3 regions of the Micromonospora sp. DT201 genome follow, and region 2 is predicted to be linked to each of the others. Evidence: riboswitches for the same ligand, from Rfam matches in the RefSeq annotation. Region 2 holds a riboswitch; each other region holds the start of a gene.
What was found. A riboswitch is a leader RNA that binds a small molecule or an ion and turns the genes downstream of it on or off. The one in region 2 is predicted to bind cobalamin.

Region 1 (9,764 bases), on a different contig from region 2:
AGCCCTCCAGGGCGTCGGCGGCGTGGTCGGCGTCGCCGCCGCGCTGGATCCACGACCAGCCCTCGCCCATCTTGTGCCAGGCGACCGGTGCGCCCTGGCCGGTGCGCTCGTGCACCTCGCCGAGTGCCCGGAAGGCGTTCTCCTCCCCCACTCGCCACTTGGCGCTCTTGACGAACTGGAACACCCCGACCGGCAGCCCGGCCGTCCAGGCCCGCAACGCCAACCCGAAGGCCGCGGTCGACTTCCCCTTCATCTGACCGGTATGGACCATCAGTAGTGGCCGATGCCGCCGCTGTCGGGTGGTCAACCCGTCGGCAGGCACGGTGCTCGGCTGTCCCTGTGGCATCAGCAATCTCCCCTGCTAGTCACGCCCACGCCCGTTCCTCCCGCGATCTTGCAGTTTCGGTCTGCCATAAGTGCGTTACGCCCCTTATGCCGCGACAGAAAGTGCAAGATCGCGGGAGTTGGGGTGGGGGTGGGGGTGGGTTAGGGCTGATAGGGGGTGTAGGGGGGCAGTTAGCTGGGTTGCTAGGCGGCTTGCCAGGTTCAGGCGTACCGGGCCGGATTCGCAGTCGACGACCACGCAGGACGCTCCGGTTGCCGCCAGGACCGCTGCCGCTGCCGCCGAACGATCCAGCGGGCGGGTGCCAGCGGTGGCCCGGCCGTCGGTGACGATGAGGACCAGGGGGCGGCGCAACGGGTCACGCAACCGCTCCACCCGCAGCAGGTCGGCGGCCGCGAGCAACCCCTCGGCCAGCGGCGTACGCCCACCGGTGGGCAACTCGGCCAGCCGCGTCGAGGCGGCCAACACCGACGAGGTGGCCGGCAGCAACGTCCGGGCACCGGCCCCCCGGAAGGCGATCACGGCGACCTTGTCCCGCCGCTGGTACGCGTCGGTGAGCAGAGCGAGCACCGCGTCCTTCACGGCGGTCATCCGCTGCCGGGCGCCCATCGAGCCGCTCGCGTCGACCACGAACAGCACCAGGTTGCCCTCGCGCCCTTCCCGAACCGCCTCGCGCACATCGTCCGGGCGCAACCGCAGGGGGCCGGTCAGCCACCCTCGCGACACCTGGTGCGGCGCGGCGGCGCGGACCGTCGCCGGCAGGTGCAACGCCCCGACCCGGCCGGTCGGCACCCGGGCCCCGGTGGTGCGCCCCCGCCCGGTGCGAGCACGGGAGCGCCGGCCGGGCACCCCGTCGCCCACCCCGGGCGCGGTGAGCACCCGCGCCTTCAACCCACCCCGGGGTACGGCCACCGGCTGAGCTTCCCCGCCGCTGCCCCGTCCACGGGTCGGATCGTCGTCGTCGCCTCGTGCAGTCCCTTCCCGACCACCACGCGCCCCCGCGTGCTGACCGTGCCCGCCCTGGTCGTCCGTCGGCCACCCGCTGTCGGCAGCCCCATTCGGCCCCTCGGTACGCCCAGCGCTGTCATCGGCCGCCGAGTGCCCGGCCGAACCGGGTTCACCCTGGTCGACCCCGTCGCCGCTGCCGTCGAAGCCGCTCCCGTCACCGCCCTGTGAACCACTACCGCCGGCCGGGCCGCTGCCGCCAGCCGGACCACCACCGCCAGCCGGACCGGAGCCGTCGGGGCCACGGTCGTCCGGGCCACCGCCGTTGGGGTCGCCGCCGTCCGGGCCGTGATCGTCCGGGTCGTCGGGGTGGGCGTCCTGGGCGCGCTGCAACGCCTCGTCGAGGCGCTTCTCATCCAGCCCAGGAGTGTCGAACGGGTCGCGGCGTCGCCGGTGCGGCAGGGCCAGCCGGGCGGCTACCCGGACGTCGTCGATGGTGACCCGGTCCCGCCCGTGCCAGGCGGCGTGCGCGAGGGCGGTACGGGCGGTGACGATGTCGGCGCGCATACCGTCCACGTCGAACGCGGCACACACCTCGGCGATCTGCCGCAACGCGGCGTCCGGGAGTCGTACCCCGGGAAGCCGGCGGCGGGCGGCGGCCACCTGGTCGGCGATCTCCGCGTCGGCGTCGGCCCAGCGGGCGGCGAAGCCGGCCGGGTCGGCGTCGGCGGCGAGCCGGCGACGGACCACCTCGACCCGGACCTCCGGGTCACGGCTGGCGCCCACCTCGACGGTGAGCCCGAACCGGTCGAGCAGCTGCGGGCGCAGCTCCCCCTCCTCCGGGTTCATCGTGCCCACCAGCAGGAACCGGGCGGCATGACTTACCGAGACGCCCTCCCGCTCGACGTGGCTACGGCCCATCGCCGCCGCGTCGAGCAGCAGGTCGACGAGGTGGTCGTGCAGCAGGTTGACCTCGTCGACATAGAGGACACCCCGGTGCGCGGCAGCGAGCAGCCCCGGTTCGAAGGCGCGCACCCCCTCGCCGAGGGCCTTCTCCAGGTCCAGTGAGCCGACCACCCGGTCCTCGGCGGCACCGACCGGCAGCTCCACCAGTCGGGCCGGGCGGCTCTCGGCAGCGGCGCCGACGGGGTGCGGGCCATCCGGGCAGGCCCGGTCGGGATCGGCCGGGTCACAGGCGAAGCGGCAGCCGGCGACGCGGCGCACCGGGGGCAGCAACGCGGCGAGGGCTCGCACCGCTGTGGACTTGGCGGTCCCCTTCTCACCACGGACCAACACCCCGCCGATCGCCGGGGAGACCGCGTTGAGCAGCAACGCCAGTCGCATGTCGGCCATGCCGAGCACGGCACTGAACGGATACGTGGTCACCGTGCCTCCTTGGATCGCGACTGCGGGGCTCGCAAACCCGGCTCACTCCTCGCGCTCACGCCCGGTCCTCCAGGTCACCCTCGCTGGCCAGGTACGTGTCGCGGAGCCGGTCGAGGGTGGCGGGCTCCGGTTTGGCCCACAGCCCCCGGTCTGCGGCCTCCAACAGCCGCTCGGTGATGCCGCGCAGCGCCCACGGGTTGGACTGCTCCAGGAACTCCCGGGTGGTGTCGTCGAAGAGGTACGCGGCGGCCAGGTGCTCGTACATCCAGTCGTCGACCACGCCGGCGGTGGCGTCGTAGCCGAACAGGTAGTCCACGGTGGCCGCCAACTCGAACGCGCCCTTGTAGCCGTGCCGGCGCATCGCGGCGATCCACTTCGGGTTGACCACCCGGGCGCGGAACACCCGCCGGGTCTCCTCACCGAGGGTGCGGGTCCGCACGTCGTGCGGCATCGCCGAGTCACCCACGTACGCCTGCGGTGACGTGCCGGTGAGGTGGCGGACCATCGCCACCATCCCGCCGTGGTACTGGAAGTAGTCGTCGGAGTCGACGATGTCGTGCTCGCGGGTGTCCTGGTTCTTCACCGCCACGGCGATCCGGGCGAAGGAGCGTTCCATGTCGGCGCGCGCCTCCCGCCCGTCCAGGCCCTGGCCGTAGGCGTAGCCGCCCCACACCGCGTACACCTCGGCCAGGTCGGCATCGCTGCGCCAGGTCCGGGCGTCGATCAGGGGCAGCAGGCCCGCGCCGTACGCCCCGGGCTTCGACCCGAAGATCCGGGCGGTGGCCCGCCGCTCGTCGCCGTGCTCGGCGAGGTCGGCGGCGACGTGCGCCCGCAGGTAGTTCTCCTCGTCCGGTTCGTCCAGGGCGGCGACCTGTCGGACGGCGTCGTCGAGCAGGGCCACGACATGCGGGAACGCGTCGCGGAAGAACCCGGAGATGCGCACGGTGACGTCGACGCGGGGCCGGCCCAGCTCGGCGGTCGACACCACCTCGATGCCGGTGACCCGCCGGGACCGGTCGTCCCAGACCGGCCGGCAGCCCAGCAACGCGAGCACCTCGGCGATGTCGTCGCCCTGGGTCCGCATGGCGCTGGTGCCCCACACGGTCAACCCCACCGAGCGGGGGTACGCCCCGGTGTCGGCGAGGTGCCGGGCCAGCAGGGAGTCGGCGAGGGCCACCCCGACGTCCCAGGCGTTGCGGCTGGGGATGGCCTTGGGGTCGACGGAGTAGAAGTTACGGCCGGTGGGCAGCACGTTGACCAGGCCACGGGTGGGTGAGCCGGACGGGCCGGGTGGCACGAACCGGCCGTCGAGCGCGCGGAGGGAGTTGGTCAACTCGTCGGTGGTCCGGTCCAGTCGGGGCACCAGCTCGGTGGCGGCGAAGTGCAGCACCGCGGCGACGTCCGGGATCGGCTGGCCGGTCACCTCCTCGACCACCGTGTCGACGGCGTCGGCGTCCCAGCCGAGCGTCTCCATGCCGATGACCAACCGCCGGGCGAGGGCCTCGATCAGGTCGACGGCGTCGGCGGCGGTGACGGCCGGCCCGTCCACCACGTCGGTCAACGCCGTCGGCAGCGCCAGTCGTTGTCCCGGTGACGCGAGCAGCGCCTGCTCATCGAGGGAGTACGCGACGGCGAGGGCCTGCCGCAGACCGGGCAGGGCACGCGCTCCGCCCCAGATCTGGGGGGCGCGCAACACCGCGAGGACCAGGTTGACCCTCGGCTCACCGGTGGGCGCGTCGGCGAGGATGTGCAGCCCGTCGCGGATCTGCACGTCCTTGACCTCGCAGAGGTACCCGTCGAGGTGCAGCACGAAGTCGTCGAAGTCGTCCGCGTCGGGCATCGCCTCGGCGTGCAGGTCGTGGTGCAGTTCGGCGGCGCGCACCAGGTCCCAGATCTGCGCCCGCACGGTGGGCACCTTGGCCGGGTCGAGGGCCTGCACGGTGGCGTACTCGTCGAGTAGTTGCTCCAGCTTGGCCAGGTCGCCGTAGGTTTCGGCGCGGGCCATCGGCGGTACCAGGTGGTCGATCACCACGGCGTGCGCCCGCCGCTTGGCCTGGGTGCCCTCGCCGGGGTCGTTGACGATGAACGGGTAGATCAGCGGCAGGTCACCGAGGACCGCGTCGGGTGCGCAGTCGGCGGCCAGGCCGAGGCCCTTGCCGGGCAGCCATTCCAGGGTGCCGTGCTTACCCAGGTGCACCACGGCGTCCGCGCCGAAGCCGCCGTCCGCGACGGGAGCGGCCAACCAGCGGTACGCGGCCAGATAGTGGTGGCTCGGCGGCAGGTCCGGGTCGTGGTAGATCGCGATCGGGTTCTCCCCGAAGCCGCGCGGCGGCTGGATCAGCAGCACCACGTTGCCGAAGCGCAGCCCGGCGAGCACGATGTCCCCGCTCTCGGTGTAGAGCTCACCGGGTGGCTCACCCCAGTGCTCCCGCATCCGCTCGCGCAGCTCGGCCGGGACCTGGTCGAACCAGCGCCGGTAGGTCTGCCCCGGAATCCGGGCCTCGGCGCCGGCCAACTGTTCCGGGGTGAGCCATTCCACGTCGTGACCACCGGCGGCGATCAACGCGTGGATCAACGCGTCCCCGTCGGTGGGTGGCGGCGCGTCGCCCAGGTCATAGCCGTCCTCGGCCAGCGCGGCAAACATCCGGACCGCCGAGACCGGGGTGTCCAGCCCGACGGCGTTGCCGACCCGGGAGTGCTTGGTGGGGTACGAGCTGAGCACCACGGCGACCCGCTTGTCGGGGTTGGGCAGGTACCGCAGCCGGGCGTGGCGCACCGCGATCCCGGCGACCCGGGCGGCCCGCTCGGGGTCGGCGGCGTAGACCGAGAGACCGTCCGAGTCGATCTGCTTGAACGAGAACGGCACGGTGATGATCCGGCCGTCGAACTCGGGGATGGCCACCTGCATCGCCGCGTCCAACGGGGACAGCCCAGCGTCGCTTCCGGCCCACTGCGCCTGGGTGCTGGTCAGGCAGAGTGCCTGGATGATCGGCACCTCCAGGGAGGCCAGGGCGCCGACGTCCCAGGCGTCCTCGTCGCCGCCTCCGGAGGCGTCCGCGGCGACCGCGCCGCCGGCCGCGAGCACGGTGACCAGCAGCGCGTCGCAGCGGGTGAAGAGTTCGAGCGGACCGGCGTTCGCGGTCAGCCCGCGCAGCGAGCCGCAGAAGATCGGCAGCGGGTTGCCGCCGGCTTTGTGGACCGCGTCGGCGAGCACGTCGACGAAATCGGTGTTGCCAGCGAGGGCGTGCGCCCGGTAGAAGACGATCCCCACGGTCGGCTGCTCCGGAATGGTGGGGTACTCGCGGTGGACGCCGTACGCCGGAGTCGGTGCGGGTGGGGCGAACCCCTCGCCGGTGAGCAGCACCGTGTCGGACAGGAACCGGGCCATCTGCCCAAGGTTGTCCGGCCCGCCCTCGACCAGGTACGCCAGCGCCTGGGTGACGACCCCGGACGGCACGGTGGAGATGGCCATCAGCTCCGCGTCGGGTAGCGCCTCGCCGCCGAGCACGACCGTCGGGACGCCGCTGGCGAGTACCGCGGCGAGGCCGTCCGGCCACGCCTGCCGACCCCCAAGGAGGCGTACGACGACGAGGGCGACCCCGTCGAGCAGGGCGGGCACCTCGTCGGCGGTGACCCGCGCGGGGTTGGCCAGCCGGTAGTCGGCGCCGCTGGCGCGGGCGGCCAGCAGGTCGGTGTCGGCGGTGGAGAGCAACAGGATGCGCACGGCGGGCTCCGGGAGGTGACGCCCTGGCCACCACGGGGGTGACCTGGACGATGCGAGTGGGTGCGGCGTCAGCCGGTACGACAGCCGGGCGGCCGGCTCACCGACGCGGGCGTCGGGGCCGTTCAGCGCCGGGCGCGCAGCTCAGCGGGACCGGTGGCGGACAACCTGGGGCGCGCCGAAGCGACCGGCCCGGAGAACGCGGGCGCGGTCGGTCACGGGCGCGGTGCAGCGCTGACTGTGCGGGCCATGACGGTGTCCGTCGATGAATGAGACGCCGTGCGTCATCGGGTCCTCCTCGGGTGTCCACGCCCTGGGGTACGTCCCGACGGCCGAAGTATCCTGGCTTCCGGATCGACGCTCTCCCCCGGCCTTCCAACCGCAGACACACGGCCGTGACTCACGAGGGGGGATCGCTCCCCGGTGACAGTGGCGGGACCGCGTCGGAATTGCACCGACTTCCTTCACTGCCGTCAGGCCGCGAATGCTGCCACACCGCTGCGCCGCCGGTCAACGCCGACCCCCGCACCACCGAGCAAGACACATTCATCGATGACTGGTGATTGGTTCGCTCGCAAAACCGGCCCGCGTAAGACCCCGGGTCCATGTGGCGCACCCTTTGCTCTGCTTCAGCGGAGGCAACAGTGGCGACACCTTTTCGTTGCCTCCGTGGAAGCAGAGCAAAGGGTGCGTACACGTACCTTGGCCTGCGCCGATCGCCTGACGGGGCGGTGACAGGCGGCCCGGTCACCTAGGATCGACGATCGCCGGGACCAGCGTCCGCGATCAATGTCGGGGGTCGATCACCATCGTCGCCATGCAGTTCCGCCACCTCGCCGGCCGGGTCTGGCTCTGTCCGGGCAATCCCGACCCGGAGGCGGTCCAGGCCGGTGTCGCCGTCGTCGCCGACGAACGCGGCAGTGTGATGATCGACGCCGGGCAGAGCCCTGCGCACGCCCGCGAGATCCAGGCCGCGCTGACTGCCGCCGGGCTACCCCAGCCGCGATGGCTCGTCTACACCCACCACCACTGGGACCATGTCTGGGGCGCCTGCGCCTGGCAAGGGGTCGAGATCGTCGGGCACGAAACGGCCGTGATGCTCCTTCGCGCCGAGGCCGCCCGACCGTGGAGTCACCACTATCTGGACGAGCAGGTACGCGCCAATCCCCGCCTCGGCCCGAGCTTCCGGGCCCGGGCACGCGCGGTGGACTCCTGGGAGGATCTCGTCGTCCTGCCGCCGACCCGGACCTTCACCGACGTGGACGAGTTGCCGGTCGGGGTTCGGCTACGCCACGTCGGCGGCGGGCACGCGCCGGACTCGACAGTCGTGCTGGTGCCCGACTCGGGCGTCATGCTGCTGGGTGACTGCTTCTACCCGCCACCGGCGCACCTGCGCCGACCCGAGGACGGCCTCGACCTGGGCCTGGTCCGGCGACTGCTCGACGACGACTACCACTGGTACGTCTCCAGCCACGCCGAGCCGACGACACTCGAGCAGGCCCGCTCTGCCGTCGACGCGGCCTGAGCAGGCGAGGCTCAGCGGGCGTGGCGTTCCGGGTGTGCTCGGTTCCACACCCGCATCCGCTCCGGGTAACCGGTGCGCGCCGCCTCGTACAGCGGCACCGCGTGCTTGCGGGCGATGGCCCCCGCCGCGCGTGGCGTGCCGGTACGGCGACGGATCCACTCGCCGTCGTGGGCGATCGCCACCACGGTGGTGTCCGTCGCGGTGGTCTCCGGCTCCAGGTAGAACTCGACCCCGCGCCGAGAGGCGACGAACGTCTCCAGCGCGGCGAGATCGTCCCGGGTCGCCTCCCGGTCCAGCTTCGTCGGGGTCGCCTCGGCACCCCGTGACCGGCGGTTGAACCAGCTCATGCCCAGCCCCTCTCCTCGACGCCCCTCCAGTGCAGCACCGGTTCCTGGCAATACGCTGCACGCCGGGTGGGAGACGGCTGACCCGATTTCGTCACCCGAGGCTGGAACCCGCAGAGCGTGAGCGGTGTCATGGGTGTGACCGGAACGGAGGTTCCCCTGGACGACGACGCACTCGTCACCCGCGCTCGGGCAGGTGACCTGGAGGCGTACGACCTCCTGGTCGCCCGACACACCGCGTCCGCGTACCGGACGGCGGTGCTGCTTGGCGCGGGCTCGGACTCCGAGGACGTCACCCAGGAGGCGTTCGTGAAGGCGTACCGCAAGCTGTCCCGTTACCGGGGCGAGTCGTCGTTCCGGTCCTGGCTGCTCGCGATCGTCGCCAACGAGACCCGCAACCTGCACCGGTCCCGTGGGCGGCGCGACGGTCTCGTCCTGCGGGCCGCCGTGGCGAACCCGACGTCGGAGATCGCCGAGGACGGGGCCGTCAGCGCGGTCCTCGCCGGGGAGCGCCGCACCGCGCTGGTCGAGGCCCTGCGTCAACTGCCGGTACGCGATCGCGAGGTGATCGTCTGCCGGTTCTTCCTTGACCTCAGCGAGGAGGAGACGGTGGCGGCGCTGGGCTGGCCCCGAGGCACGGTGAAGTCGCGCACGTCCCGGGCCCTGGCGAAGCTTCGCGGCCTCCTCGACCGGGAGGAGGTCCGGTATGGGTGACCTCGAACGGGAACTGCGCGACCTGTCCGCCTGGTTGGAGACACCCGACCCGCCCGACGTGAGCGCACGCGTGCGCGTACGGCTCAGCAGGCCGGCACGCCCGTGGCGTCGGCTCGCTGCGGCGGCGCTCGTCGCCGTCGTCGTGGCGGTGGTGCCGCCGACCCGTGCGGCCGTCGCGGACGCCGTCACGGAGCTGCTGCGCTTCGCCGGTGTCAGCATCGCCACCACGCCCACCCGGACGTTGCCCGGTGACACTCCCTCGCCGTTGCCCAGTCAGCGGTCCGTTGCCCTGGACGAGGCCCAACGGTCGGTACGGTTCCCGGTCCGCCTGCCGGCGAAGCTGGGTCCGCCCGAGCGCGTGCTGGTCGCCGACCCCGATCCGACGGGCAACTACCGGGTGGCGACGCTGCTCTACGACGGGGGCGCGCTGCGCGTCGACGCGTTCGACGGCCACCTCAATCTGGCCTTCCACAAGAAGGCCAGCCCGCCCGGGGTGGAGTGGGTCCAGGTCAACGGGGACTTCGCCGTGTGGGTCGACCACCCGCACGTGCTGTCGTACGTGGACCGTGCCGGACAGGTCCGCGAAGAGACCGCCAGGCTCGCCGCCTCGACCCTGATCTGGGAGGACGACGACGTGAGCTACCGACTTGAGGGCGCCCTCTCCCAGGCTGAGGCGATCGAGGTCGCCCAGTCGCTGCGTTAGGGAACCGGGCGGGCCCGGTCGGTGTCGTGAAGGTACGACGAGTCGTCGACGCCCGGCCTGCTCCAGTCCGGGGTCGCGGCCCG
Region 2 (9,764 bases):
GTCGCTTCCAGCCATCGAAGTCATCCTCCGCCATCGGGTCCTCGATCGAGCTGATCGGGTACCGGGCCACCAGGTCGAGCAGGTAGTCGATGTGCTCCTCGACGGTGCGCTTGCGTCCCTCGCCGACGTAGTCGTAGACGCCCTCGCGGAAGAACTCCGAGCTGGCCGGGTCGAGGCAGATCAGCATGTCGGTCCCGGGCTCGTAGCCGGTGTCCTCGATGGCGCGCACCACGAACCGCAGTGCCTCGTCGGCGCCCGTGAAGTTCGGCGCGAAGCCGCCCTCGTCACCGACACTGGTGTTGTGACCGGCGGCGGCCAGGGACGCCTTCAGAGTGTGAAAGACCTCCGAGCCCATCCGGACCGCCTCGGTGAAGGTCTGCGCTCCGACCGGGGCGATCATGAATTCCTGGAAGTCGAGCGGATTGTCGGCGTGCGCGCCACCATTGATGATGTTCATCATCGGCACCGGCAGCAGGCGGGCGCCGACGCCACCGACGTAGCGGTAGAGCGGCTGCCGGTGAGCCAGCGCCGCCGCCTTCGCAGTCGCCAGGGAGACCGCCAGGATCGCGTTCGCGCCCAATCGGCCCTTGTTCTTCGAACCATCGAGGGCGATCATCGTCTCGTCGATCAGCGCCTGGTCCTCCGCGTCGAGGCCGAGCACCGCATCGGCGATCTCGCCGTTGACAGCGGCGACAGCCGTACCGACGCCCTTGCCGTGAAAGCGCGTCCGATCTCCGTCGCGCAGCTCGATCGCCTCGTTCGCCCCCGTCGACGCGCCGGACGGAACGGCGGCCCGGCCGACCGATCCGTCCGTGAGAACCACATCCGCCTCCACGGTCGGGTTCCCCCTGCTGTCGAGGATCTGCCGACCGCGCACCCGACTGATTGCCGTCATCACACACTCCCTGCTCAGGATGCCTTTTCGAAACCAGACTGGCAGGAAACGGCGGCCGTGGCACCGCGACGATGAACACGTTGACCCGTACCCCAGGGTGCGGGTTTAGGGTCGCAGGATGCGAGTGGGTGAGTTGGCACGTCGGACCGGGACCACGGTCCGGGCACTGCGGTACTACGAATCGGTCGGGCTGGTCGTGCCGCGGCGGCTGGGCAACGGCTACCGCGAGTACGACGCGATCGCCGTGCGGCTGGTGGCACAGATTCGCGAGCTGATGGCGCTCGGCCTCACCGTCGAGGAGACCCGCCCGTTCGTGGAGTCGATCGCCGATGGTTCCGACGACTCCGACGTGTGTGCGGCAGCAGTGGCCACGTACCGCAGCACCATCACCAACCTGCAGGAACGGATCGGCAAGTTGACCGCCCAGCGGGACGCGCTGGACGCCCGCCTCGACGCGGCCGCGACTCAGGTCGTACCCGGCGGTCACGCAGTCGACGCGGATCCGGCCGCGCTGATCGGCACCAGATTGCCGTCTCTGTCCTTCTACGGCACCGATGGCCGTCCGGTCGACCTCGGCGCGCTCGGCGCCGGGCGAAGCGTCATCTTCGTCTACCCCCTGACCGGACGGCCGGGCGTCGACCTGCCCAACGGGCTGCTGGAGATCCACGGCGCGCGCGGCAGCACCGAGCAGGCCGCCTGGTTCCGCGACCACCACGCGGAACTCCGCGCGGCCGGCGCTGCCCGGGTGTACGGCCTGTCCGCGCAGTCGACCGGCTATCAGCGTGAACTCGCGCACCGGCTGCGGCTGCCCTACCCGCTGATCCCCGACCCGAGGCTGACCCTGGCCGACGCACTGCGTCTGCCGACCCGCACCGCAGGTGACATGACGCTCTACGAGCGGCTGACCCTGATCATCGCCGACGGCGAGGTCGAACACGTCTTCCACCCGATTCCGGACCCGGCGTCGCATCCTCTGCACGTGATGCGGTGGCTCACCAAGCGACGCCCGGCATCCGGATCGGTGGCCGCCTAGAAGTCGTCGTCGAACTCGCCGCACTGCTCAGTTGGTCGACGGCCATCCAGGCAAAGGTGTCTACGTCGCAGAAGCCCAGAGCTGACCGCGCCCCTTCCCCGCGATCTTGCAGTTCCTGTCGCGACATAAGAGAGCATTGCGCACATATCAGCAACCGAAAGTGCAAGATCGCGGGGAAGGGTCATTGCTCGTAGGCACCGCGTGGGCCGAGGTCGCCGCCTAGAAGTCGTCGTCGAAGGCGACCGTGCCGGTCACCCCGACCTGGTACGCCGACACCCGCCGCTCGAAGAAGTTGGACAGCTCCTGCACGTCCTGCAACTCCATGAAGGCGAACGGGTTGCTCGACCCGTAGTGCGGCGCGATGCCGAGCTGGGCGAGGCGGCGGTCGGCGACATGCTGGAGGTACTCCCGCATGTCGGTCAACGTCAGGCCGGGCACGCCGTGGCCCAACAGGTCCTCGGCGAACTGCACCTCACACTCGACAGCCTCGGTGAGCATCTGCCGAACCTGGTCGGCGAGGTCGTCGTCGAACAGGTCCGGCTCCTCGCCGCGGACGGTGTCGACGACGTCGAACGCGAACGCCATGTGCATGGACTCGTCGCGGAACACCCAGTTGGTGCCGGAGGCCAACCCGTGCAGCAGGCCACGGGAGCGCAGGAAGTAGACGTACGCGAACGCGCCGTAGAAGAACAGGCCCTCGATGCAGGCGGCGAAACAGATCAGATTGAGCAGGAACGTCCGCCGGTCGTCTCGGGTCCGCAGCTCCCGCAGGTCGTTCAGCGAGTCGATCCAGCGGAAGCAGAACTCGGCCTTACGGCGGATCGAGGGGATGTTCTCGATGGCCGCGAACGCCTCGAAGCGCTCGGTCTCGTCCGGCACGTACGTGTCGAGCAGGTTGAGGTAGAACTGGACGTGCACTGCCTCCTCGAACAGCTGCCGAGACAGATAGAGGCGACCCTCGGGGCTGTTGACGTGCTGGTAGAGGTTGAGCACCAGGTTGTTCGCGACGATCGTGTCGCCGGTGGCGAAGAACGCCACCAGCCGGCTGACCAGGTGCCGCTCGGCCGGCGACAGCTTGTCGAGGTCGGCGAGGTCGGCGTGCAGGTCGACCTCCTCGACCGTCCAGGTGTTGCGGATGGCGTCGCGGAACCGGTCGAAGAAGTGCGGGTAGCGCATGGGGCGGAGGGTGAGGTCCATCCCGGGGTCGAGCAGCATGTGCGTGGTCCTCGTGTCGGCGGTGTCGGCGATGGGCTCGGCGGTGGTCACTGGCAGGCCTCGCACGACTCGGGGTTCTCCAGCGAGCAGGCCAGCGCCTCCGCGTCGGTCGCCGGCGGGGCGACAACACCGACGGTGGCCTGTTGGATCCGCGTGGCGGGGCGCGAGCGCAGGTAGTAGGTGGACTTCAGCCCGGCCTTCCAGGCGTACAGGTACATCGAGGAGAGCTTGCCGATCGTCGGTGCGGCCAGGAACAGGTTGAGCGACTGGGACTGGTCGATGAACGGGGCACGGGCGGCGGCCAGGTCGATCAGCGCCCGCTGCGGCAGCTCCCACGCGGTGCGGAACAACTCCCGGACGCCGGCCGGCAACTCAGCAATGTCCTGCACCGACCCCTCGGCCCGCTTGATCGCCGACCGGATCCGGTCGGTCCACAGACCGCGGGCCTTCAGCTCGCGTACCAGAGCGGTGTTGACCTGGAGGAACTCCCCCGACAGGGTCTCGCGCTTGAACAGGTTGGACACCTGCGGCTCGATGCACTCGTAGCACCCGGCGATCGAGGCGATGGTCGCGGTCGGGGCGACCGCCACCAGCAGCGAGTTGCGCAGCCCGTACGCCTCGACCCGCTCCCGCAACACGGCCCAGCGCGCGGTCTGCGTACCCTCGACGCCCCACAGGTCGGGCTGCAACTGACCCCGCGCGGCCCGGGTCTGCCCGTACGCCGGATGCGCGCCGAAGCGGCGCGCCAGGTCGGCGGAGGTCTCCAGCGCGGTCAGGTACAGCTCCTCGCTGATCCGGGTGGACAACTCCCGCGCGACCGGGGAGTCGAACGGCAGCCGCAGTGCGAAGAACACGTCCTGCAGGCCCATCAGGCCGAGCCCGACCGGCCGCCAGCGGGGGTTGCTCGCCGCCGCCTGCGGAGTCGGGTAGTAGTTGATGTCGATGACCCGGTCGAGGAAGGTCACGGCGGTGCGGACCGTGGCGCGCAGCCGCTCCCAGTCGATGCCGTCGTCGGTGAGGTGGGCGGCGAGGTTCACCGAACCGAGGTTGCAGACGGCGGTCTCGGCGTCACTGGACACCTCGATGATCTCGGTGCAGAGATTGGACAGGTGCACCACGTTGCCTTCTTCGGCGGTCTGGTTGCACAGTCGGTTGGCGGCGTCCTTGAAGGTCATCCAGCCGTTGCCGGTCTGGGCGAGGGTCCGCATCATCTTCCCGTACAAGTCCCGCGCCGGGACCTGCCGCACGTAGCGACCCTGCGCCTCGGCCTCCCGGTACGCGGCGTCGAAGCGCTCCCCCCACAGGTCGGGCAGCTCGGGCACCTCGTGCGGGTCGAACAGCGACCACATCTCGTCGGCCTCGACCCGGCGCATGAACTCGTCCGGGACCCAGTTGGCCAGGTTCAGGTTGTGGGTGCGCCGGGCGTCCTCGCCGGTGTTGTCCCGCAGTTGCAGGAACTCCTCGATGTCCGGGTGCCACGGCTCCAGGTAGACGCACGCCGCGCCCTTGCGCCGGCCGCCCTGGTTGACCGCGGCGACGCTCGCGTCCAGCGTGCGCAGCCACGGCACGATCCCGTTGGACTGCCCGTTCGTGCCGCGGATCAGTGCCCCCCGGGACCGGACCCGGGAGTACGCGATGCCGATGCCGCCGGCGAACTTGGACAGGTTGGCGACCTGGGCGTACCGCTTGTAGATCGAGTCCAACTCGTCGAGCGGGGAGTCGACCAGATAGCAGGAGGACATCTGGGTGTGTCGGGTCCCGGAGTTGAACAACGTCGGTGAGCTGGGCAGATAAGCCAGGCTGGACATCAGTCGGTAGAAGTCGATCGCCTCGTCCGGTGTCTGGGACAGCCCGCAGGCCACCCGCAGCAGCCAGTACTGCGGGGTCTCCAGCACCAGCCGGCTGGTGGGGTGGCGCAGCAGGTACCGGTCGTACACCGTGCGCAGGCCGAAGTACTCGAACCTCCGGTCCCCGTCCGGATCGACGGCGTCGTCGAGCATCGCGGCGTGTGCGGCGACGAACGCGGCGGTGTCGTCACCGATCAGTCCCTCGGCGTGGCCGGTCCGGATCGCCCCGCTGAACGAGGTGATGCCCTGCCGACGCACCTCCTTGTCGGCGTAGCCGGACAGGAGCCGGGCGGCGAGGCGCGAGTACTGCGGTTCCTCACCGATCATCTCGGCCGCGGTCTGGATGGACAGTCGGTCCAGCTCTGCCGTCGTCGCGCCGTCGTACAGGCCGCTGATCGTGCGGGTGGCGACACGCATCGGGTCGACGTCGGTCAGGTCGTCGGCCCACCGCTCGACCGCCCGGACGATCTTGTTCAGTTCCACGGGCTCGGTGGTGCCGTTGCGCTTGCGGACCTGCATCGGCGTCCGCCGCAGGGCCGCGTCGCCGCTGGCCGGGACTACCTCGGTGACTGTCACCACTCACTCCTCGCGAGTTCGAGACCTGATGGCCCTCGAACGCGTGGAGACAGACACCGGCGGACGCCACGCCATGCAGGCGTGGAGTCGGGTGGCGTCAGCCGTCCCACGCGGCCTCGGACCACCGCCTACCCGGGTGCGGGTACGCGGCGCGCTGGCAGGTCTTCGGACTCGCGGGCGCGACCGGGTTCACCGGTCTCCTACTGGCCGTCGCTTCCCAGACCGATTGGTGGCCCAGTGCTGATGACGGCGGTCGTTCCCACTCACCGCTGCGGGACAGTCCCGGATTTTCACCGGGTTCCCTCTTGCCTCAACCGCTCGGGATGAACGGCCGAACCAGCTGCGCTCGACACCATATATAGGGACGCTGCCGTTGTCACACCCCACATGTCGGTCCCGGGCGTGTCGGTGGCCGGCCTGGTGACGACCATCACCAACCTCGACGGCCATGCCCAGCCCTGGCCCGATGCACGGCAACCGATGCCCACACCAACGAGGCTCTGAGCAGGTGTCGACAATTCACAAAGGTGTGATGTATCGAGTCGATGGACGCAACGGACCCGACGCCTAGCCCAGCAGGGAAAGCATTAGATTTCCGCTGTTGATGGGTCATCGACGTCGTTGACTCGCCGGATCACCCATCCGTATACTCCAGATGATCATCTGATGTTTGGCCTAGTCGGGCGAGGAGCGCATGCCGCAGATCACTGCCGTCACCGTCGAGGACGTCCGCTTCCCCACCTCTCTGACCGCTGACGGCTCCGACGCCATGAACAAGGACGGCGACTACTCGGCGGCCTACGTCGTCCTGCACACCGACGGCGTCGACAGCGTGGGTGCGCCGCTCGCGGGCCACGGCCTGACCTTCACCATCGGTCGAGGCAACGACATCGTCGTCGCGGCGGCTGTCCATCAGGCCCAGCGCCTCGTGGGTCTGGACGTCGCGACGATGGCAGCCGACATGGGCGCGGTCTACCGCCTCCTCACCTCGGACTCCCAAATACGGTGGCTCGGGCCGGAGAAGGGCGTCGTCCACCTGTCGCTGGCCGCCGTGCTGAACGCGTCGTGGGACCTGGTCGCCCGGGTCGCCGCAAAGCCGCTGTGGCGGCTGCTCGTCGACATGTCCCCCGAGCAACTCGTCGACATCGCGGACCTGCGCTACCTGTCCGACGCGCTCACCCGGGACGAGGCACTGGCCATCCTGCGCGCCAAGGAGAGCACGAAGGCTGACCGTCTCGCCGAGCTCGACCGGACCGGCTACCCCGCCTACACCACCTCGGCCGGCTGGCTCGGCTACGGCGACGACAAGCTTCGCCGGCTGTGTCAGGAGGCGGTGGACTCCGGCTACGGCTATGTCAAGCTCAAGGTGGGCGCCAACCTCGACGACGACATCCGCCGGTGCGGGATCGCCCGGGAGATCCTCGGGCCGCACCGCAACCTGATGATCGACGCCAATCAGGTGTGGGACGTCGGACAGGCCATCGAGTGGGTCAAGGCCCTCGCCCAGTTCGAGCCACTGTGGATCGAGGAGCCGACCAGCCCGGACGACATCCTGGGCCACGCCGCCGTCCGCCGCGCCGTCGCTCCCATCGGAGTCGCCACCGGCGAACACTGCCACAACCGGGTGATGTTCAAGCAGCTGTTCCAGGCCGAGGCCATCGACTTCTGCCAACTGGACACCGGCAGGCTGGCCAGCATCAACGAGATCGTCGCCGTGCTGCTCCTCGCCGCGAAGTTCGACGTCCCGGTGTGCCCCCACGCTGGCGGTGTCGGGCTGTGCGAAATGGTCCAACACGTGTCGGTGCTCGACTACGTCTCGATCTCGGGGGACCTCACCGACCGTGTCACCGAGTTCGTCGACCACCTGCACGAGCACTTCACCGACCCGTGCATCGTCCGGGACACGGGCTCGGGCAGCGGCTACGTCCTGCCCAGCCAGCCCGGCTACTCGACGCAGATGCGCCCCGAATCGGTCGCGCTCTACCGGTTCCCCGACGGCGGTTACTGGGCCGCGGCCCAGCCGACTACCGTGTCATCTCCGGAGCCGTACGTGATCGCGGGTGGGACGGCCACCCCCGCCGGCCGCTAGGAGGTGTCATGTCGCGCACCGACGAGGTGGTGAACGGCATCAAGCGGATGATCCTCGAAGGAAGGTTCAAGCCCGGGGACCGGCTGCCCATCGAGAAGGACCTCGCCGAGTCGCTCGGTGTCTCGCGGGGATCGCTGCGCGAGGGGATGTCGGCCCTGTCGATCCTCGGCATCGTCAACATCCGTCAGGGTGACGGCACCTACGTCACCAACCTCGACGCGCCGCAGCTGCTGGCCCCGATGGGCTTCGTGGTGGACTTCCAGGGCCAGGGCGACCCACGGCACATCCACACCGTCCGGCGGCTGCTGGAGTGCGAGGCCGCCCGGTTGGCGGCGACCAAGATCACCGACGAGGCTCTCGCTCAGGCCGGGGAGCTGCTCGACGAGGCAGCCCGAATCGCCGGCCAGTCACCGCAGGACCACGAGCGGATCATGGAGATCGACATTGCCTTCCACCGGATCATCGCCGTGCACGCCGAGAACCCGGTGCTCGTCGGCCTGATCGAGGCCTTCGCCGGGCGCACCCTACGCGGGCGGCTCTGGCGGAGCCTGCACGAGGAGGGCGCGGACCGGCGTACCCATGACGAACATGCCGCAATTCTGAAGGCCCTGCGGGCACGCGACCCGGAGCGGGCCCGCATCCGGATGGCCAACCACCTGATCGGGGTGGAGGAGTCGTTGCACGGTCTACCCGACGACGGTGACGCGGGCGCCGAGCCGGCACGGTTCTGAGCCTCCGTCAGCGCTCGTCCCGTTCCACGCTGGTGCTTCCGGTCATCGCCGCGACCAGGTCGTCGGTGGTGACCTCGTCCGCGCGGAGCCGGGCCGCCCGCTGGCCGAGGCGCAGCACCTCGACCCGGTCGGCGATCTCGAGCACCTGAGGCATGTTGTGGCTCACCAGCACCACCGACATACCGGCGTCGCGGGCGCGTCGGACGACGTCGAGCACCCGCTGAGTCTGGATCACGCCGAGCGCCGCGGTGGGCTCGTCGAGGATGACCACGCTGGTCGCCCAGATGATGGCGCGAGCCACCGCGACGCACTGCCGCTGCCCACCGGACAGCATCGCGATCGGGGTGCTGACCCGGGGGATCCGGACGCCCAGCTCGTCGAGGGCCGCGGCAGCACCCTGCCGCATGGCGCGCTTGTCGAGCAGCCCCAGCCGACCGAGCGGCCCGGAGCGCAGGATCTCCCGCCCGAGATACAGGTTGGCGGCCACGCTGAGGTCGTCGGCGACGGCGAGATCCTGGTAGACGGTCTCCACCCCCGCGCGGCGCGCGTCCAGCGGGGTGGAGAACTGGACGGGAAGGCCGCCCACCCGGATCTCGCCCTCGTCGGGCGGGTGCACGCCGGACAGCGTCTTGATCAGGGTGCTCTTTCCGGCGCCGTTGTCGCCGATCAGCGCGACGACCTCACCCCGGTGGACCGTGAAGTCGGCGCCGCGCAGCGCCTCGACGTGCCCGAATCGCTTGACGATGCCACGGGCTTCGAGGACCGGTGGTTCGCCGGCAGTCGACTGCTGATCGCTGCCGGCGGTGGCCGTCGGGGTGGTGCCCATCACTGCACCGGGGGGTTGGCGCAACTCGGTTCGAGCACCGCCTTGATCTCCGCGGTGTCGATGTTCTCCTTCGTGACGAAGGTGACGCCGGTGTCCGCCGACGCCAGCGGAGCCTTGTCCCGGAGATGCTTGACCATCTTGTCGACGCCGAAGTAGCCCATCTTGAACGGGTTCTGCACGACCAGCGCCGAGATCTGACCGCTGCGCAGGCCGGCGACCTCGTCCGGGGCGGCGTCCCAACCGATGATGACCACCTTGCCCGACTTGTTCGCCGCCTGGATGGCCTGCGCGGCACCGAGCACGCTCGGCTCGTTGGCCGCGAAGATGCCGGCGAGGTTGGGGTTGGCCGTGAGGATGTTCTCGGTGACGCGTCGTGCCTCGTTGACGTCACTGCGGCTGGGCTGCTGGCCGACCAGCTTCAGATTGGGGAACTGGGCGAGGCCGGCCTTGAAGCCGTCGACTCGCTCGGTGTTGGTCTGCGATCCGGGCTGGAACTCGACAAGTGCCACCTCGTGGTTGCCGGGGCCAAGCTCGGTGGCGAGTAGCTTCGCG
Region 3 (9,764 bases), on a different contig from region 2:
CCGCGGTCGACCTGGTGCTGGACCGGGATGCGCTGGACGAGATCGAGCGGGCCGTGCCAGCCGGTGCCGCCTCCGGCCAGCGGTACGCGACCGCGATGATGGCCACCCTCGACAGCGAGAAGTGACCCGACTGGCCTCGATCATCAGCCGATTGTGGTCTTGTACCGGCTTCGTGGCGCCCGCAGCGAGGCCGGTCACCGCGCGCCCGGTCAACGGCGGGCCAATCGCCGCCGTAGCAACAGCCCGGCGGCCAGCACGGTGAGGACAGCCACCACGGCACCGGCCACGAGGACGCCGGGGCCCGGGCCCCGGCGCGCTTCCCTGGCAGCGGCCGGAGATCTGCCGGCGTCGCTGGTCGGCGCGGCGCTCGCCGTGGGGTCGGCCACCGAGAACGGGTACGACCCCTGAAGCGGATGCCCGTCGAGGGACACCACCCGGTACCCGACGGTGTACGTCCCGTTCGGCAGTGTGCCGGTCACCGTGATCGTGCTCTTCGCACCGACGACCACCGGGTCGCCCGTGGGAATCCTGCGCTTGGCGGTGTCGGTGAGCACGACCGTGGCGAACGCGGGGTCGAGCTGCTGCCTGAAAACGAGTGAGACCTCGGTCGGCGCGCTGGCCAGGGTCGCGTCCCGGGCCGGCGACGAGGACCGGAGTGTGTTGTGCGCCCACGCCGGGCCAGCGGGGACGAGCAGTGCCAGCAGGGCGGTGAACGCCGCGACGCCGAGCCGTACGGTGTGGGTCATCCGATCACCTGCTCGCCGATCCAACCGTCTGGCTGACAGCCGGGAGGGATGGCGAAGGCGGCGGACCCGATCGGGGTGGTCCATTCGTTGAGCAGATCCCGGTCGGCCAGCCGGCGTTGGATCGGCAGGAACTGCCGGGCGATGTCCGCCTGGTAGGAGGTGAAGATCAGGCCGCTGTCGGCGTGGCCCTCCGCTGTCGGCACGCCGTCGTAGTTGTAGGGCCGGCGCAGGATCTTCTGCCGGTCGTCGGTGACGTGGGCGCGGGTCAGGTGGGAAAAGTCGGGGATGACGGTGAGGCCGTCGGTGTCGGTGGCGGCGAAGTCGGGTTCGTCGTGTTCGGCGGTGCCGGTGAGCGGGGCGCCGGTGTCGAGGCGACGGCCGACGGCGACTTCGCGATCGGTGCGACCGAGCAGATCCCAGGTCTCCAGGTTCATGCTGATCCGTCGTACCACCAGGGTCGTGCTGTCGCGCAGCCAGGCTGGCCCGTCGGACACCCAGACGGCGGTGTCCAACGGTGTCCCGGCTCGCGGGTTGGCGGTGCCGTCGAGTTGGCCGAACAGGTTGCGTTGGGTGTGCCCGCCCGGCTCGACGCCGGGGCTGCGGCGAAAGCCTTGCTGCACCCACCGGACGGTGGCGAAGGGCCGGCTGTCCTTGAGTAGAACTCGTTGGGCGTGCGCCACGGTGATCGCGTCGTCCGCGCAGATCTGCAGCAGGAGGTCACCACCCGACCAGGCCGGTTGGAGCCGGTCGATGCGGAACGGAGGCAGGTCGGTGACCGATGTCGGCCGCCGGTCGTCGACGCCTGCTGCATGGTAGAGGCCAGGGCCGAAGCCGAAGGTCACGGTCAGCCGTGCGGGCAGCAGCCCGAGCTCGGCTTCGGTGTCGGCCAGCGCTGGCCGGCCCTGGGTGAGCCGGGCCGCGTCATCGGTCAGCAGCCGCAGCATCCGACCCACCTCGGCCCGGCCGGTGTCGGCCCGCAGGGTGAGCGCCACGAACGACGCGTGCGCCTGCGGTTCGGTGGCGACGCCGCTCTGTCGGGGCCCGTGAAACGGCTCGACCATGGTGCCGACAGCGCTGACCAGCGCAGCCTCGGTCGGCCCGCTGTCCCCGGACCGTTCGGTCCCGATCGTGGCGACGCCGGCCACACCGGCGAGGGCACCTCCAGCGGCGAGCGCCCCGCCGGTGAACAGGCCACGCCTGCTCACCGGACGGAACGTGGGTTGCGAGGTCATGAGGCGGGGCTCATGCTCATCCCCGGCATCGGGCTCGCCCCGTGGCCGGGCGCGTAGCTTTCCTGGGCACCGGTGAACGGCTTGGCCACCGCGGAGAACGTCTGGGTCCTGCCGTCGGTGAACGTGAGCGTGAAGGTCAGCTCGTCGCCGGCCCGCACCGGCTGCTTCACCTCCATCAGCATCAGGTGGTCGCCGCCGGGCTCAAGGACATGGGTGCTCTTCGCCTTGATCACGATGCCGCCCGGCTTGGCCTGCATGACCATTTTTCCGTCCTTCATGGCCATCTCGTGCAGCTCCATCGGCGAGACCTCGGTGGATGCGCCGGTGATGGTGACATCGGTGTCCGCGTCGTTGACCAGGGTGCCGAACGCTGCCGTCATGCCCTTGTCGGCGGCCTTCACCCACGGGTCACGGATGCCGACCACCCCTGTGGTCGCGCCTGCCGACGCCACCGCCGACGGGCTCGGGGCAGCCGACGGCGAGTCTTCGGACGACCCACAGGCCGCGACGCCGGCGGCCAGGAGTACCGCGGTGGCGATCACGGCGGCCGAACGGAGGTGCCGGCCGGCGAGGGTGGTGCTGGGCATGAACGATCCCTTCGATGACGGGTATGGCGTCCGGGTGGTCGGTCACACCAGGTGAAAAGTTCCGGCGGGCACAGGGCTCGTGGGGCGACCCGTTCCGGTGCCGACGCTGGGGGATCGCTGCCGGTGAGGGACACCTTCCCGGACCGGCTATGCTCCGGGCGGCGCTGGTTCGCCCGGTCGTGACTGGCCGGGCGTCGTAAGAGGGAACCCGGTGGAAATCCGGGACTGCCCCGCAGCGGTGAGTGGGAACGACCGCCGTCATCAGCACTGGGCCAGCGGCCCGGGAAGCGACGGCCAGTAGGGGACCGGCACGACCGGTCAGGCCCGCGAGTCCGAAGACCTGCCGGCGCCGCGTACACAACCGTGTGCGCTGCCGTCGGCCTCGCGGGTGGGCTGAGCGGGTGACGTTCCGCGTGTGGTGCGGGCGCGTCCTCGTCAGCGTGTGCTCGCGTTCCGGTGGTGTGAATTCCCGAGGGACGGACTACCGCTGTGCACGACACCACCACGATCGCCGGCCGGGCGCCGTCGGCGTCGCACCTGACCCTGTCGCAGATCATGGACCAGCACCACACCAACCTGATGGGTACGGTGCACGGTGGCCGGATCCTCAACCTCATCGACTCTGTCGCCGGTGTTGTCGCCGCTCGCCATTCCGATGGGCCGGCGGTGACCGCCGCCATCGACGAGACCGCGTTCCTGCGCGCGGTGCGGGTCGGTGACGTCGTGCACGTCGACGCCCGGATCACCTGGGCGGGCCGCAGCTCGATGGAGGTGGCCGTCAAGGTGACCGCCGACCGGTGGGACCGGGCGGTGCCGCCCACCGACGTGGCCACCGCCCACCTGGTCATGGTCGCCATCGACGACGACGGCCAGCCTCGTACGGTGCCGCCGCTGCTCCCCGAGACGGACGGGGACCGGCGACGATACCGGGAGGCGGAGATCCGCCGGGAGCACCGGCTGGCCCTGCGTCGGGCGCTGCTCGACGGCGCGGAGGAGAGCTGAGTTCGTCGCGGACCCGAGGATCGCCCCGCCTGGAAGGCTTCCCCGCCGGAGCGTCGACGCGGCTCACCCACTTGATCAACAAACTGTTCACGTCGTGGCCCGATGGCGAACACCCGCCCGGGCCTGCCCGTTTCCGACCGTTCGGCAAGGTGGGGCGCGAATCCTGTAGCCGCAATCCCGGAGCGTTTCTTGTCCCTGCCCAGACGTCGTCGACGAAGCACGGTGATGGCACTCCCGCTGGCGACGTTCGCCGTCACCGCGGCTGTCCTGGCCCTGCCGGCCCCGGCGGCGGCGCATCCGTCCGGCGATCCGCAGACCGTGACCGTCGCGCGCGACGACCAGCGGCCGGAGGTCGTACGGGTGCGGTGGCGCGTCGGCGGGCCGGACGACCTGACGCTGCTCGGAGTCTCGCTCGGCCTGCTGCCACCCGACCGCGTCCTGCTCGACGGGGCGGTCGACTACCGAACGACGGATCCGGCGGTGCTCGCATCGTCCGAGCAGTTCTCCGCGTACCTGCTCAAGCAGATCACGGTGGCTGACGGCGCGCGGCGCTGCCTGGGCGCTGTCGCAGAGCCGAAAGCCCTGGCGAGGACCGGCGTGACCGTTGACTACACCTGCCCAGGGCCGGTCGACACGGTCACCGTCGTGGTGCGGATGCTCACCGACCTCAATCCCGCGTACCGTTCGATGGCCACCGGTCCCAACGGACAACGCGCGGTGTACGGCCCGGGTGAGGACTCCCACGACTGGACCCTTGCCGGCGCGCCGGCTGCGGGCGGCATCAGCCCCGGCCGTAGTGCTGCCGTGCAGATCGCCGCCCTCGGTGGCGGTGCGCTGCTGGTCGCGATCGGGGCGGTGCTGGTGTCGCGGCAGCTGCGGCGACGGCGGGCCGTGGCATGACCGCGACCGCCGTCCTCTCCGCCTCTCGGAAGGCCGAATCGGGCGTGCGTTAACCGGTGGGATCGCCGTCGAGACCGACCAGGACGACTTCCAGCCGGCGTGGGCCGTGCACCCCCTCAACCCGGTTGAGCTCGATGTCGCTGGTCGCGGACGGGCCCGAGATCCAGGTCTGCGGCGCGCGTGGGTCCAGCCGGGTCAGCGCCTCCGGCAGCAGGCCGACGACCTGGTCGGTACGGACGACGCAGATGTGCCGGTCAGGCACCAGGGTGAGTGCCCGCCGTCCCTGCGCCGGGCCGGCGTCGAGGATGATGGTGCCCGTGTCGGCGACCACCACGGCGCAGCCGGTCAGGACCGCGTCCATGTCGTCGAGCTGGGCCGGTGACAGTGGGGGAGCGTCGCGGTGGACCTGCCCGGCGTAATCGGCGAGCCAATCGGCGGGGATGTCGGTGGGTACGGCGAGCCGGTCAACCTCGGCCAGCAGCCCGGGGAGAGCGTCGATGCCGCGATGGACGACTGCCCGGTAGTCCTCCAGCCGGTCGACCACAACCTCGATCAGGTCGCGGCGATCGTCGACCCGGCGGTATCGACGGGGCACCTCCACCGGCGGCGGGCTGTCGGCCAGGGCCGTCCGGAGCCGCGCCAGGATCTCATCACGTGCGGTCACTGCTTCTCCCACCATTCACGGAAGGTCTGCGGCGCGGGTAGCGGTAGGTCCCGCGACCGAGTCCACGCCGAGGCGGGCCAGGGGAGCTTGCGCAGCGTACGAGCGCCGGTGCGTCGCTCGCGGTACGCCCCGAGGGGTCCCGCGCCGACCCGGGCCAGGCGCAGGGCGGCGGCCCATCGCCGGGGGCTGCGCATGACCCACGCCAGGACGCGCATGGTGGCCTGTTCAGCCATCGGATGCGGCGCCTGCTGGCGGAGGTGGACCAGGATCTCCGGAATGTTGATCTTCACGGGGCACACGTCGTAGCAGGCGCCGCAGAGGGTCGACGCGTACGGCAGGGACGCGTTGTCGGCCACGCCGGTCAGCTGGGGTGACAGGATCGCGCCGATCGGCCCCGGATACACCGAGCCGTACGCGTGCCCGCCGGCCCGCTCGTACACCGGGCAGACGTTGAGGCACGCCGAGCAGCGGATGCAGGACAGCGCCGGCCGCCCGACCGGGTCGGCGAGCACCGCGGACCGGCCATTGTCGACGAGCACGATGTGCACGGCCTGAGGGCCGTCGCCCGGGGTGACGCCGGTCCACGTCGAGGTGTACGGGTTCATCCGCTCGCCGGTGGAGGATCGCGGCAGCAGTTGCAGGAAGACCTCCAGGTCGCTGAAGGTCGGTAGCAGCTTCTCGACGCCAACGACGCTGATCAGCGTCTCCGGGAGGGTGAGGCACATTCGCCCGTTGCCTTCGGATTCCACCACCACAAGCGTGCCGGTGTCGGCGATGGCGAAGTTGGCGCCGGACACGGCGACCCGAGCCGAGAGGAAACGTCGACGCAGATGGGCGCGTGCCGCCTCGGCCAGTGCCGCCGGCTCGTCGCTGAGGTCGGCGGGGGCGTCGGGCATTCGACGCTGGAAGATCTCCCGGATCTGCGCCCGGTTGTAGTGGATGGCCGGCACCAGGATGTGCGACGGGGTGTCCTCGCCGAGCTGCACGATCAGCTCCGCGAGGTCCGTCTCGTACGCGGCGATCCCGGCCGCATCGAGGGCCTCGTTGAGTTCGATCTCCTGGGTTGCCATCGACTTGACCTTCACGACCTCGTCGGCCCCGGCGGCTCGGGTCAACTCGACCACGATCCGGCAGGCCTCAGCCGCGTCGCGGGCCCAGTGCACGATGGCACCGGCAGCGGTGGCGGAAGCTTCGAACTGCTCCAGCAACTCCGGCAACCGGCGTTGGACGTCGGCCTTGATCGCGGAGCCGGCGTCCCGGAGAGCCTCCCAGTCGGGCACCTCGTCGACGACCCGGGCACGTTTGGCACGGATGGTGCGGGTGGCCCGGTGCAGGTTGGCCCGCAGTTGCGTGTCGGCGACGGCCGGCTTGGCCGCGGTGGGAAAGGGCAGTGGCGTGCGAATCCGGCCGCCTCCGGTGGCCGGCGCGACCGCCCCACCGGTCCGGTCTGCACCGGGACGGTTCATGAGGCGGCTCCCGTCGCGGCCAGAATCTCCGCGTAATGCATGGCCCGCACGCCCGACCGGTGGCGGTCGAGGCCGCCCCCGATGTGCGCCAGGCAGGAGTTGTCGGCGGCGGCGAGCACCCGCGCTCCGGTCTCGCGGACCCGGGCGCACTTGTCGGTGAGCATCGCGCCGGAGACAGCCGGGTTCTTCAGGGCGAACGTGCCGCCGAAGCCGCAGCACTCCTCGGCGTCGCCGAGCTCGATCAGCCGGATCCCGCGCACCTGGCGCAGCAGGCTCAGCGGCCGGTCGCCCAGCCGCAGCATGCGCAGGCCATGGCAGGTGGGGTGGTAGGTGACCGTTTCCGGGAACTCGGCACCGACGTCGGTGACACCGAGGACGTCGACGAGCAGCTCGGACAGCTCGTAGGTGCGAGCGGCCACCGATGCGGCAGGCGGGTGCAGGCGTGGGTACTGGTCGCGGATCATCGCCGTGCACGACCCGGAGGGCGCGACGATGGCGTCGTAGTTGTCGAAGACGTCGACGTAGTTGTGCACCATCGGCATCACCTCAGCCCGGTAACCGGTGTTGGCGTGCATCTGCCCGCAACAGGTCTGGCCGGTGGGGAAGTCGACGGTGTGGCCGAGCCGCCGCAGGATACGGGTGACCGCGATGCCGGTGGCCGGGTACGCGATGTCGTTGACGCAGGTGATGAAGAGGGCTATCCGCATGGGGGCTCCTCGAGATGCCGGTCGAAGGCGGGTAGGTGGCGCTCCCGGGCGGCGGTCAGGTGGGCTTGCATCGCGTCGGTGGCGGCCTGGGAGTCGCCAGCGATGATGGCGGCGGCGATGCGTTGGTGCTCGGTGTTGGTGTCCGTCGCGCCGGTGACCGGAAAGTACAGCCGGTGCAGGTGCAGGTGCGAGTGCAGCCGCGTGATGCTGTCCCGCAGCAGTGGACTGCCGGCGACCTCGGCGATCAGGTCGTGGAATTTCGCGTCCAGTGCGGTGAAGACGGCGTGTCGGCGGTATCCGTCGCCGGCCTCCACATCGATGTTCATCGCCGCGTTGGCACCGAGCCGTTGCCGCTCCTCGGCGGTGGCGTGCGTGGCGGCCCGGCCGGCGGTGGCGCCCTCCAACAGCAGGCGGACATCGAACAGGTCGTCGAATTCGGCGCGGCTCAGCAACGCCGTGGTGGTGTAGCCGGACAGCGGGCGTTTGTGGACCAGGCCGTCGGCTTCCAACCGGGCGAGGGCCTCGCGCACCGGCGTGGGGGAGACGTCGAGCTCGCGGGCGAGCGCATCGATGTTGACCCGCTCTCCGGGGGGAAGGATGTGGTCCATGACCAGCGTCTTTATCGACTCGTAGACATCCTCGGTGAGGGTGAGTCGGCGTGCGGGACGGAGTCGACCCTCGCGAGCTGGCTGCTCGGCCATCGCGTCTCCTCAACGACCCCTTGACTGTGCTGGTCTGAGCGAGTACACACTCGCAGAGCAACATCCTATAGGAAATAGGTTTCCTCGCCAGCGTTCGATTCGTACCTATGCACCGGAGGATGGTTCGTGAAATTCATGCGCGTCGGGCCCGTCGGTCAGGAACGCCCCGTGCTGTACGCCGACGGACGGCACTTCGACCTCTCGTCGCACACCACCGACATCGACGGGGCGTTCCTCGCCGGCGACGGTGTCCAGCGGGTCCGCGAGGCCACCGACCTGCCCGAGATCGACGTCACCGGTCAGCGGGTCGGGGCGCCGGTCGCCCGCCCCGGGGTGGTCCTCTGCGTCGGGCAGAACTACGCCGCGCACGCCGCCGAGTCGGGCGCCGAGCCACCGACCACCCCGATCATCTTCTACAAGGCGCCCAACACGGTCGTCGGCCCTCACGACGACGTCCTGATCCCGCGTGGGTCGACGAAGACCGACTGGGAGGTGGAGTTGGCCGTGGTGATCGGCCGTCGGGCCCGCTACCTCGCCTCGCCGGCCGACGCCGTCGCGCACATCGCCGGGTACGTGCTGTCCAACGACGTCTCCGAGCGAGACTTCCAGCTCGCCGTCTCGGGCGGCCAGTGGTCGAAGGGCAAGTCCTGCGAGACGTTCCAGCCCCTCGGCCCGTGGCTGGTCACCGCCGACGAGGTCGGCGACCCGCAGGCGCTGCGGCTGCGCTCCTGGGTCAACGGCGAGCCACGGCAGGACTCCAGCACGAAAGACATGATCTTCGACGTGGCGTACCTGGTCTGGCACCTGTCCCAGTACACCGTCCTGGACCCGGGCGACGTCATCAACACCGGCACCCCCCAGGGGGTGGCGCTCTCCGGCCGGTTCCCGTATCTGGCCGTCGGCGACGTGATGGAGATCGAGATCGACAGCCTCGGCCGGCAGAGCAACACCCTCCGGAGCGCCTGATGACCCGGTGCGACGGCCTTGTGGCGGTGGTGACCGGCGGTGGCTCGGGGATCGGCCACGCCTGCGTACGGGCTTTCGTGGCCGCCGGCGCCCGGGTGGGCGTACTGGACCTGGATCTGTCGGGTCTGCCCGAGGATCCCCGCGTCCATGGCGTCCGGGCGGACGTGGCCGACCGGTCCTCCCTCGACGAGGCCGTCGCCTCGGTCGCCGACGCGTTCGGTGGCGTCGACATCCTGGTGAACAATGCCGGCATCTCCGCCGTGGGCACCGTGGAGGAGGACGACGACGACCAGTGGAGCAGGGTGCTCGACGTCAACGTCACCGGCGTGGCCCGAATGAGTGCCGTCGCTCTGCCGTACCTGCGGCGGTCGTCGTCTGCGGCGATCGTCAACGTCTCCTCGATCGCGGCGACCGTCGGCCTGCCCCGACGCGCCCTGTACTCGGCGTCGAAGGGCGCCGTGCACGCCCTCACCCTCGCCATGGCCGCCGACCTGGTGGCGGACGGGATCCGGGTCAACTGTGTCGCCCCCGGCACCGTGGACACGCCCTGGGTGACCCGCCTGCTCGCTGGCGCGGCGGACCCGACGGTGGAGAAGCGGCAGCTCGCTTCGCGGCAGCCGACGGGGCGCCTGGTGACCGCCGACGAGGTGGCCGCCGCCGTCGTCTACCTCGCGTCGCCCACGACCGGATCGGTGACCGGGTCGTCGCTGGCGGTGGACGGTGGCATGTCCGGCCTACGACTACCCAGTGTCAGATCGGGCGCGTGACATGATTGCGTCATGGGGAAACAGCA

Region 1: it holds a riboswitch for cobalamin, as region 2 does, so the genes downstream of both, cobN (cobaltochelatase subunit CobN) here and ACLQ28_RS17590 (ribonucleoside-diphosphate reductase subunit alpha) in region 2, are expected to answer to the same signal.
Region 3: it holds a riboswitch for cobalamin, as region 2 does, so the genes downstream of both, ACLQ28_RS13895 (acyl-CoA thioesterase) here and ACLQ28_RS17590 (ribonucleoside-diphosphate reductase subunit alpha) in region 2, are expected to answer to the same signal.

What each region holds. Positions count from the first base shown of each region.
Region 1 is NZ_JBNCKP010000004.1:335,180-344,943, reverse strand. Features, by position in the region: gene cobO (cob(I)yrinic acid a,c-diamide adenosyltransferase) at 1-346, opposite strand, end outside; partial or broken gene ACLQ28_RS11065 (magnesium chelatase subunit D family protein) at 431-2,733, opposite strand; gene cobN (cobaltochelatase subunit CobN) at 2,730-6,398, opposite strand; cobalamin riboswitch at 6,709-6,885, opposite strand; gene ACLQ28_RS11055 (MBL fold metallo-hydrolase) at 7,213-7,920, shown strand; gene ACLQ28_RS11050 (hypothetical protein) at 7,932-8,267, opposite strand; gene ACLQ28_RS11045 (RNA polymerase sigma factor) at 8,403-8,978, shown strand; gene ACLQ28_RS11040 (hypothetical protein) at 8,971-9,681, shown strand.
Region 2 is NZ_JBNCKP010000009.1:186,629-196,392, reverse strand. Features, by position in the region: gene eno (phosphopyruvate hydratase) at 1-895, opposite strand, end outside; gene ACLQ28_RS17600 (MerR family transcriptional regulator) at 1,014-1,928, shown strand; gene ACLQ28_RS17595 (ribonucleotide-diphosphate reductase subunit beta) at 2,148-3,143, opposite strand; gene ACLQ28_RS17590 (ribonucleoside-diphosphate reductase subunit alpha) at 3,191-5,509, opposite strand; cobalamin riboswitch at 5,706-5,922, opposite strand; gene ACLQ28_RS17585 (enolase C-terminal domain-like protein) at 6,261-7,655, shown strand; gene ACLQ28_RS17580 (FadR/GntR family transcriptional regulator) at 7,664-8,386, shown strand; gene ACLQ28_RS17575 (ATP-binding cassette domain-containing protein) at 8,394-9,212, opposite strand; gene ACLQ28_RS17570 (ABC transporter substrate-binding protein) at 9,212-9,764, opposite strand, start outside.
Region 3 is NZ_JBNCKP010000006.1:108,522-118,285, reverse strand. Features, by position in the region: gene ACLQ28_RS13915 (aldo/keto reductase) at 1-125, shown strand, start outside; gene ACLQ28_RS13910 (copper resistance CopC family protein) at 210-746, opposite strand; gene ACLQ28_RS13905 (Dyp-type peroxidase) at 743-1,978, opposite strand; gene ACLQ28_RS13900 (copper chaperone PCu(A)C) at 1,975-2,565, opposite strand; cobalamin riboswitch at 2,714-2,927, shown strand; gene ACLQ28_RS13895 (acyl-CoA thioesterase) at 3,121-3,567, shown strand; gene ACLQ28_RS13890 (hypothetical protein) at 3,793-4,467, shown strand; gene ACLQ28_RS13885 (LutC/YkgG family protein) at 4,517-5,131, opposite strand; gene ACLQ28_RS13880 (LutB/LldF family L-lactate oxidation iron-sulfur protein) at 5,128-6,597, opposite strand; gene ACLQ28_RS13875 ((Fe-S)-binding protein) at 6,594-7,304, opposite strand; gene ACLQ28_RS13870 (GntR family transcriptional regulator) at 7,295-8,005, opposite strand; gene ACLQ28_RS13865 (fumarylacetoacetate hydrolase family protein) at 8,132-8,971, shown strand; gene ACLQ28_RS13860 (SDR family NAD(P)-dependent oxidoreductase) at 8,971-9,738, shown strand; gene ACLQ28_RS13855 (hypothetical protein) at 9,751-9,764, shown strand, end outside.